Regions from separate parts of the Paenibacillus sp. 2KB_20 genome, predicted to be linked through region 1. Evidence: riboswitches for the same ligand, from Rfam matches in the RefSeq annotation. Region 1 holds a riboswitch; the other holds the start of a gene.

Region 1 (4,713 bases):
GCGCTTGCGGTGGTTAAGCCTCAATCGGCTGCGATTATGGCGCTGCATTTTGGCTTCTCGCTGATTGCTTTTGCTAGCTCCGTCATGCTGGCTCTGGGTATGCGGCGGGTAGAACAGGCGAAGGGGCCCGTAGACTTGGAACGTCTGCCTCGGGTAAGCAAGGGTTTCCGTAATTTAGTCTGGGGCACAACCCTGTATAGCTATATCGTCGTTTATATTGGTGCATTCGTCAGCCACACCGATTCTAGAGAAGGTTGCTCGGGCTGGCCGCTGTGTAACGGGGAGGTGATCCCGGAGCTGGGCGGTGGGGTCGGCATCGCCTTTATGCACCGGGTGGCAGCGCTTCTGCTGCTGGTCGTGGTTGCGGTGATGGGGCATTTTGCATATTGGCGCAACCGCGACAACCGGGAGATACAGATGCTGGGCATCTCGGCAACCGTGCTCTGCTTGCTGCAAGTGTTTAGCGGCGCCCTCATTATGGCAACGATGCATAACGAGGAAGTTTACGTATTCTCCGCGCTGGGACATACACTGCTGATCTCGGCCTTATTCGGCGTACTCTGTTATTTAAGTGTCAGGGTATGGCAGCTCAGCAAGCCGGTTAGAGCCGAAATGCGGCCGGATCATAGCATGTCTCGTGAAAAGATTGTATAAAAAAGAAGCGAAAATCATTAAACGAAAAGATCGAATTTAAGGCAACACCGTTTATGCAAAGTCCCCGAACCAGCGTTCGAGGGCTTTGTTGTATAGTGAGGAGGGAAGTGGATGATAGCCAAACCTTCCGCTCGACCTGTCCGATATCAAGGAGACGCTGGAAGTAGTATTGAAAAGGTTTGATCCCGCAACGGATTAGTTTATATTTATTAAGATTGACGAAGGCGATATCCTGGAGGATATCTGAAAGTCGCCCCATTCTGTGGGTTGTCTGGCCGTTTCGGGGGCATCCTATAAGAACAATCCTCTGGTCATTGAAACACGAATGAAATCGGGATACCCGGGATGAGTTATTCCCGCGTGAGGATATCGTGAAGACGGTTAAACGCGGTGGAATCACTATTTCGATAAATAGCGGTCAAGAATGAAGATTAATTTGATGACTCGAGGGGGTAACGCCATGCTTCGTGTGTTACTTGGGGAACAGCCCCGGCACAATAACGGACTGCTTGAGGAAGCCATCGAATCGATGGTCAAGACAACCCGGCTGCTGCAGAAGGAAATGGAGAAAAATCAGGATCCGACGCATGACTTTCGCAAGCTTGAGATTTGGACCCGGGGGTTGATCGTTTCCCTGGATGAGCTGGAACAGAGCTGGAATGCGGCAAGGCATTTCAGTCAATCGGTCAAATCGGGTTACATCGATGACATGTCGATTCAGGAGCAAGGGGAATATCAACGATATGTGTATTTTTACAAAAACGGCTTCATACGGGTATTCTCGATCCTTGACAAGCTGGGGACGGTGTTGAACGATTTGTACGATCTTCATACCTCCAAGGTGAAGGCGCATTTCTCTTATTTTACGGTCCTGCGGCAGTTTAAATTCCTGAAAGCCCACGGAGAGCTGGCCAAAGAGCTGGAAGCGATCAAGGAGCGTTACAAAACACCGCTGAACTCGCTCCGGAAACGGCGCAACGCCGAAATCCATTACATGAATTCCGAGATGCAGGATGATTTATGGCAGCGTCATCAAGGGCTGTCGGACAAGATCGAGCTGGAGGATATCGATCAGCACCTGGACGATCTCAAACAAGGTGTCGATATGGTATGCCGGAGTCTGGCGGCCTCTTATAAATATACGAACGAGCTTTGGGGGAAAAATGGAGTCAGGGCTTAGGCACAAGATCGCCATGAAATTCCTTTTGACAAAAACCTGAAAAGAATCTATACTAACTATTGCATTCATTAAATGTTATTAAATCAGATCAAATTAATCGGAAAAATTTCATATCGATGTTTTCTTATCGAGAGAGGCGGAGGGACAGGCCCGATGAAGCCCGGCAACCGACTCCAGCGTGTAATTGCTTAACGCAGTGACGCTTGGAGTGACATGGTGCTAATTCCTTCAAAGCTACAGGATATCCCTTGGCTTTGACAGATGAGAAAAGGCGTTGACTTTTACGTAAAGAGGGCCCTTTTTGATTCTACAAAAAGAGGCTCTTTTCTTTTGGGTAAATAGATATGAAGCTACGGAAAAAGGAGGATTATCGGATTGATTGAGCTCAAGCAATTGACGAAGCAGTACGGAAAAGCCGGAACCTTAACCACTGCGTTGTCCGAATTGGATTTGTCGATTGAAAAAGGAGAAATCTTCGGAGTCATCGGACACTCCGGTGCAGGTAAAAGTACATTGATCCGTTGTATCAATTTGTTGGAGCGTCCCACCTCGGGCGAGGTGTGGGTGAACGGTAAGAACTTAACGTCGCTTGGCAAGAAGCAGCTTCAGACGGAACGCCGCAAAATCGGCATGATTTTTCAGCACTTTAACTTGTTATCTTCCGCGACGGTGTACGATAACATTGCGTTTCCGCTGCGTCTGATCAAGACACCAAAGGCTGAAATGGAACGCAAGGTATCCGAACTGTTGGCTTTGGTCGGCTTGGAGGCGCATCGGGATAAATACCCGTCCCAGCTATCAGGCGGGCAGAAGCAGCGGGTCGGCATAGCCAGAGCGCTCGCAAGCGATCCCGAAGTGCTGCTGTGCGACGAGGCCACTTCGGCGCTTGACCCGCAGACGACCGATTCGATCCTGCGCCTGCTGCTGGACATTAATAAAAAGTTTCATCTGACGATCGTGCTGATTACCCATGAGATGCATGTGATTCAGAGCATATGCGACCGGGTCGCCGTCATTCATCAGGGCGGCATTGTGGAGCAAGGGCCGGTAACGGAAGTGTTCCTGAAGCCGAAGCATGAAGTGACCCAGGAATTTATCCGCCAGGAGATGGACAGCGGCGAAGCGCTGCGGCTGGCCATTCAGGGCCAGGCGAACGGACCTTCGAGGGCGGTGCAGATTACGTTCCTTGGATCGAAAACGTACGAATCGATTCTGTCCCATACCGTTCATGAGACGGGCGTGAATTTTGCAATTCTGCAGGGCACGATCTCCACGATCAAAGAAACGCCGTATGGCCAGCTCATCGTCCGTTTCGAAGGGGAAGAGCGTGCCATAGAAGATACGATCCGGAAGCTGCTGGAACAAGGATTAGACGTGGAGGTGATTCATTAATGTTCGGGCTTGATTTTACCCAGATCGACTGGAAAGAGATATGGACGGCAACATTGGATACCCTTCGGATGCTGGGGGCTTCGGCATTGTTCAGTTTCATCATCGGACTGCCGGTTGGCGTGCTGCTCTACATGGCTGCAAGATCTACATCCGGTTTGGTGCGCTTCGGTTACACGATCCTGTCGTTCATTGTGAACATCCTGCGTTCGGTTCCGTTCATTATTCTGATCGTTGCGATGATCCCGATTACGAAGTCGCTCGTAGGTGTTTCGTACGGCGTGCTGGGAACCATTCCGCCGCTCGTGATCGGCGCTGCGCCATTCTTCGCTAGGCTCGTAGAAACGGCTTTGAATGAAGTGGATAAAGGCGTGATTGAAGCGGCTCATGCCATGGGCTCCTCGACAAGTCAAATCGTATGGAGGGTTCTCCTCCCGGAGGCTCGTCCGGGCTTGCTGGCTGGGATGACCATCACGATTGTAACCCTGGTATCGTATACCGCGATGTCCGGTCAAGTCGGCGGAGGCGGTTTAGGAGATTTGGCCATCAAGTATGGGTATTACCGTTATGAGACCGAGATCATGATTCTGGCCGTCGTATTAATGATTGTGCTGGTACAGCTGCTGCAAATGGCAGGAGATCGTCTGGTCCGACATTTTACAAGAAAATAACGGGATGGATGAGGCATCAAGGAAGACAATATAAAAAATAATATATTTTCGGAGGGAGCGTTTTTAGAATGAAAAAATGGACATTGGCATTGATCAGTTTGACATTGGTTACAGTGCTGGCTGCGTGCGGCAGCAAGCCTGCGGATAAAGCAGCTGAGCCAGGGGGAACAACAGGAGGCGGCACTCAAGAGACCGTAACCTTGAAAGTAGGCGCTTCGCCTTCACCTCACGCCAAAATTTTGGAGCATGTTAAACCAGCGCTTGAAAAAGAGGGCGTGAACCTGGAAATCGTGGAATTCACGGATTATGTTCTGCCAAATACGCAAGTGGACTCCAAAGAAATCGACGCGAATTTCTTCCAGCACAAGCCTTACCTGGATAACGAAATCAAAGAGCGTAAATTGAATCTTGAATCCGTGATCGCGGTGCATGTGGAGCCGTTGGGTGCTTACTCCAAAACCATTAAATCTGCGGATGAGCTGAAGGATGGAGCGGTTGTGGCGATCCCGAATGATCCTTCGAATGCAGGCCGTGCGTTGACTCTGCTGTCCAAGAATGGCGTAATTAAGCTGCAAGATGAAACCAAGCTTGAAGCTACCGCTAAGGATATCGTGGAAAATCCGAAGAACCTGGAGTTCAAGGAAGTTGAAGCCGCCATGCTGCCGCGTATGCTGGATGAGCTGGATCTGGCTGTCATTAACACGAACTACGCGCTTGAAGCGGGACTGGACCCAACAAAGGATGCACTCTTTATCGAAGACAAAGAGAACCCTTATGCCAACCTGCTGGTAGCTCGCCCGGACAACAAGGACTCCGACG
Region 2 (4,713 bases), 440 kb from region 1:
GCCCCCCAGGCTTTCTGCGAACGCAATCAGTTTAATGTGCCGCAGCACGGGCTCCACATAGCGGGCGTCCTTCACCTTGAAGGAGAAGATGCCGGTGTTGCCGCTGGATTGACGATTCTGGATGTCATGTCCCGGATGATCCGGCAGGGCAGGATAATACACCTCGCCAATCGCTGGGTGAGTTGTCAAAAATGTTGCCACTGCGGTTGCATTCGCTTCGTGCCGATCCATGCGCAGGGCAAGCGTCTTCATTCCTCTCATCAGCTGATAGGAATCGGTCGGGCTTAACACCGCGCCGATGGAATTATGAAGGAAAGCCATCTCTTCCGATAGTTCCTTGCCCTTCGTTACGATGATACCCGCCAGCACATCGTTATGTCCTCCCAAATACTTGGTGGCGCTATGTATGACAATATCCGCCCCAAGCTCGATAGGTCTTTGGAAATATGGTGTCAATAGCGTATTATCCACGATGCTGATCAGTTGATGGCGCCTTGCCCACGTACAGACGGCTTCGATATCCGTAATCATCATAAGCGGATTGGTCGGCGTTTCGATAAATACAGCCTTCGTGTTGGGTCTTCTTGCCCCTTCCAGCGCATCCAGGTCATTCGTATCCACATACGTAGCCGTTACGCCAAACTTGGACATAATCCGCTCCAGAAGCCTATAGGTCCCTCCATACAAATCCAGCGATACAATCAGATGATCCCCTTGACCGAACAAAGCAAAGATCGTCTGGAGGGCAGCCATGCCCGAGCTGCAGGCAAAGCCGGCATCACCGGATTCCAGCTCGGCGCAGGCGTCCTCCAGTACCGAACGGGTCGGATTTTTCGTACGGGTGTAATCAAACCCTGTGCTCTGGCCTAATTTGGGATGGCGGTATGCCGTAGCGTGATAAATCGGAAAATTCACGGCTCCGGTTACCGGTTCTTGCACCGACCCGATCTGTGCCAGCCGGCTCTCTATATTCAAAGGTTTCTTCTCCATCACAAACTCTCCTCCCGTATACTTCTATATTTGCGGACCAATATCGTATGGCGTTTCCTGATATACATAGTAATTGAGCCAATTAGTAAATAATAAGTTTGCATGCGCTCGCCATATGGACGGAGGCGTCCTTGTTGGATCATCATTCGGGTAATAGTTGCGCGGCAGCGCGATATCCATTCCTTTGGCAGCGTCCCGGTCATACTCCCACTTCAGAGAGTCCGCATCATACTCGGAATGTCCTGTGGCAAATATCTGCTTGCCATCCCGGCTTGAAACTAAATAAATTCCTGCTTCCTCGGACTCGGACAGGATGACCAGATCGTCAATACCTGTAATATCTTCGCGCCGAACTTCCGTATGACGAGAGTGCGGAACAAAGAACATTTCGTCAAAGCCGCGGAGCAGCTTGGTACACGCTTCATTGATCGTATGTGGAAATACGCCGAAGCATTTTTCCTCGAGGCTGTATTTCGGTACGCCGTAATGATAATAAAGCCCGGCTTGCGATGCCCAGCAAATATGGAGCGTGGAGGTCACATGCGTCTTGGTCCATTCAAAAATTTCAGTAAGCTCATTCCAGTAATTCACTTCTTCAAATTCCAACTGCTCGACTGGAGCTCCTGTAATGATCATGCCGTCAAAACGACGGTTCTTCACTTCTTCAAAGGTTTTGTAAAATGATTTCAGATGCTCAGCCGACGTATTCTTCGAAACGTGGGAACTCGGATGAAGAAGGACAACATCCACCTGGAGCGGGGAGTTACCGATCAATCGCAATAATTGGGTCTCCGTCGTTTCCTTGGTTGGCATCAAGTTCAGAATAGCTATCCGCAATGGGCGGATATCCTGATGAAATGCATGACTCTCATCCATGACAAAAATGTTTTCTCCAGCCAGAACTTCCTTTGCCGGCAAGGCATCCGGAATTTTAATCGGCATCGTGGCTCACTCCTTCGAAATATGAAATGATACATCCATAAAAAGCTGTGAGAAAGAGCGTTAGACTGTATAAACGCAAGAAGACCTTTCTCCAAGTAGAGAAAGGTCATCATATACGTATCACAATGCGCCTCTCTCATCTGTCAGACTATACAACGGCTTCTAAGAAGCGTCGTATCACCTGCAAGAATTAGCACCGTGCGATGTTGCCGCCGGTTGCCGGGTTTCATAGGGCTAGTCCCTCCACCTGCTCTTGATAAGATTTCGCTTTATTCAGTTGTCTTAAATTGTTCGTAATTGATACTTACTTTAAATCATTCCCAATTTTTCGTCAAGAACCTTTTCATAAAGTTTGTCACACTTCACCGAAGGTTTCCATACCCTGTACCATGGTCCTTGGCTGCGCCGGATTTCAACTTGAAAGGTCCTACACCCGGCGTTATACTAGACAAGTGCTGTTGAAAACCGAGTATGAAAGAGGTGACATGGAAGATGGACGGTGACCCGAGCCAGAAACTAGATCAAGACGCACAACCGCATAGGATTAAGATCAGTCTACCGGCAGAGGACGGCGTTATTTTTCATGCGCTTTTATCGTATTCTAACCTTCCTTGACATGCCCCTACACCGGTGGGCTGATATCCTGTGCCTTTACTGCTTAACCAAGCAGCTTGTATTTGACAAAGGAGTGATATCAGATGAAAATCCGGTTGGTCGATTCGGGCGTATTTACCCCTGTTGATGACATCGAAATGACGCTGACCCCTCCGGCCAGCGGCTTCTACTGGCTGGATGCGGACGAGGATGATTTAGCCGAACTGCAACCTCTCTTCTCCCTGCATGATCTTGCGGTTGAGGATTGCCTCAGCGAAGAAGAGCAGCGTCCAAAAATTGAAATATATGAGAACCACTATTTTATCGTCGTTAACAGCATCCGGTTTGACGACGAAGAAATTTTCCTTCGCGCATTGAACGTTTTCTTGGGCAGGCATTTTATTATTACGATGACCAAGCAAAAAATCCACGAGCTTCGCAGCGTTAAACCGCTTCTCTGGGAGGATGAAGTGAGCACGCCTGACCGCTTCCTCTATCTCTTGATCGACCTTGTCACGGACAACTATTTCTCCGTCGGGGACCGCATCGAGGCGCGGATTGAAAAGCTGGAGGAAGACATCCTCATGCATACCAAAAAATCACACTTAAGCGAGATTATCGGTCTGCGAAGCGAGATTCTTTGGTTGAAAAAGGTACTTGGACCGCAGAAGGAAGTTATCAATACGCTGAACAAAAAAGATCTCCGGCTGATCGATGACCAGTTGCAGAAGTATTTCAGCGATATCTATGAAAATGCCGTGAAAATTTCCGAGACATTCGAGACTTATCGAGATCTCATGGGGAACCTTCGCGAAGCTTACCAATCCAGTATCGCCAATCGGGCCAACGAAATTATGCGTGTGTTTACAGCTATTACAACCATCTTCATTCCGCTAACCCTCATTACCGGCATCTATGGCATGAACTTTACAAATATGCCTGAACTCGACTGGAAATATTCCTACTATGTGGTTCTCGGCATCATGGTTTTTGCCGGTGCTCTTATGTTTTACCTGTTCCGTAAAAAAGACTGGATATGAAATACCACAGAACCACAGACAGAATCAGGACGGATCTCCTTGCCACAAGGGAATCCGTCCTGATTTTCGTTTATGCGGATTTAACCTGCGTTCGCTTTGCCAGACTCCTCCCGCCGGAAGCGAATCCGTATCAGGCGCAGCCGCTCATACAGCTTCTCCGTTCCGCCAATGTCTTCTGCCTCTCCATTCCGGGCTTGTCCTTCTCCATATACCCGTTGTAATACGGGTTTAAGAAACGTATCGCCCAGCTCTTCAAACGCCTTCCATACCGTTGCCTGCTCTGAAGCCGTCATCGTATTCAATTCAACCTCAAGCAGTTGCTCCGTATCATAACCTTCCTTCTCGAGCCCCTCCAATTCCTCAACCAAATCCCGACGAGATAACGAGGTGCGCTCTTCCAACTGGGCCAGTGAAGCTCCCTCAGCTATCCCAATCAGCATCGTACGGCGGAATCGGAAGCGGTCGAGCTCTTGCTTGTAACGCTGCTCCTTCTGTTTATACAGCCAGGACAAGAACACCTCTTCCTGCAGCTGCTCGTAAACCCAATCCAGTGGAAAGGTTGTGGTTCGTTCGATTTTCGTCGTGATCTCCAGCCACTCCGCCCCATGCTCCGAAGCCTTGCTGACCCCGATTCCCGGAAGCTGCAGCAGCTCTTCCTCATTCTGGGGGATGAAGGCGCTAATCATACGCAGCACTCGATTGCTGGCAATGAAGTAAGGTGCTTTTCTTCCGGAGGCCGCCTTTCTTCTGCGCCAAGCACACAGCTCCGTGTACAACTCCTCCGAGCCATACAGCTCACTGTAGCACTGCAGCTTCTGAGCGCCGAGATTCTTGCCTCCAGTCTCTCCCGGTTCATGGAATACCCCCTCAACTAGCGGCCGGAAGCCCTCTCCAAGCTTCTTCGCTAATTGATGTCGGTACACGCATAATAACTCATTCCATGAATTTCCCTCATACCACTCATCATCGGATACATCACCGTCCGGTTCCATGTTCCGCCAGCCAAGCCGCCATCCCCCCTCTTCCTCACCGATCCATACTTGAGCAGAACGGATGTGACCTGACTCATCCGCTCCGCTCATCTGATTCATGAACACAATTTGCATCCCTCAAATACCTCCCGCTTACGCATTCAGCACAACGATGG

What was found. Region 1 has a riboswitch for S-adenosylmethionine ahead of AB4124_RS05385 (methionine ABC transporter ATP-binding protein). Riboswitches for the same ligand answer to the same signal wherever they lie in the genome.
Region 2: another riboswitch for S-adenosylmethionine. It lies ahead of metA (homoserine O-acetyltransferase MetA); the one in region 1 lies ahead of AB4124_RS05385 (methionine ABC transporter ATP-binding protein).

Annotation. Positions count from the first base shown of each region.
Region 1 covers NZ_JBFRHH010000001.1:1,140,653-1,145,365, reverse strand. The annotation lists gene AB4124_RS05395 (COX15/CtaA family protein) at 1-654, shown strand, start outside; gene AB4124_RS05390 (Cthe_2314 family HEPN domain-containing protein) at 1,115-1,834, shown strand; SAM riboswitch class I at 1,956-2,102, shown strand; gene AB4124_RS05385 (methionine ABC transporter ATP-binding protein) at 2,210-3,226, shown strand; gene AB4124_RS05380 (methionine ABC transporter permease) at 3,226-3,894, shown strand; gene AB4124_RS05375 (MetQ/NlpA family ABC transporter substrate-binding protein) at 3,963-4,713, shown strand, end outside.
Region 2 covers NZ_JBFRHH010000001.1:703,332-708,044, forward strand. The annotation lists gene AB4124_RS03235 (PLP-dependent transferase) at 1-990, opposite strand, end outside; gene metA (homoserine O-acetyltransferase MetA) at 1,015-1,932, opposite strand; SAM riboswitch class I at 2,066-2,195, opposite strand; gene corA (magnesium/cobalt transporter CorA) at 2,631-3,566, shown strand; gene AB4124_RS03250 (HRDC domain-containing protein) at 3,647-4,672, opposite strand.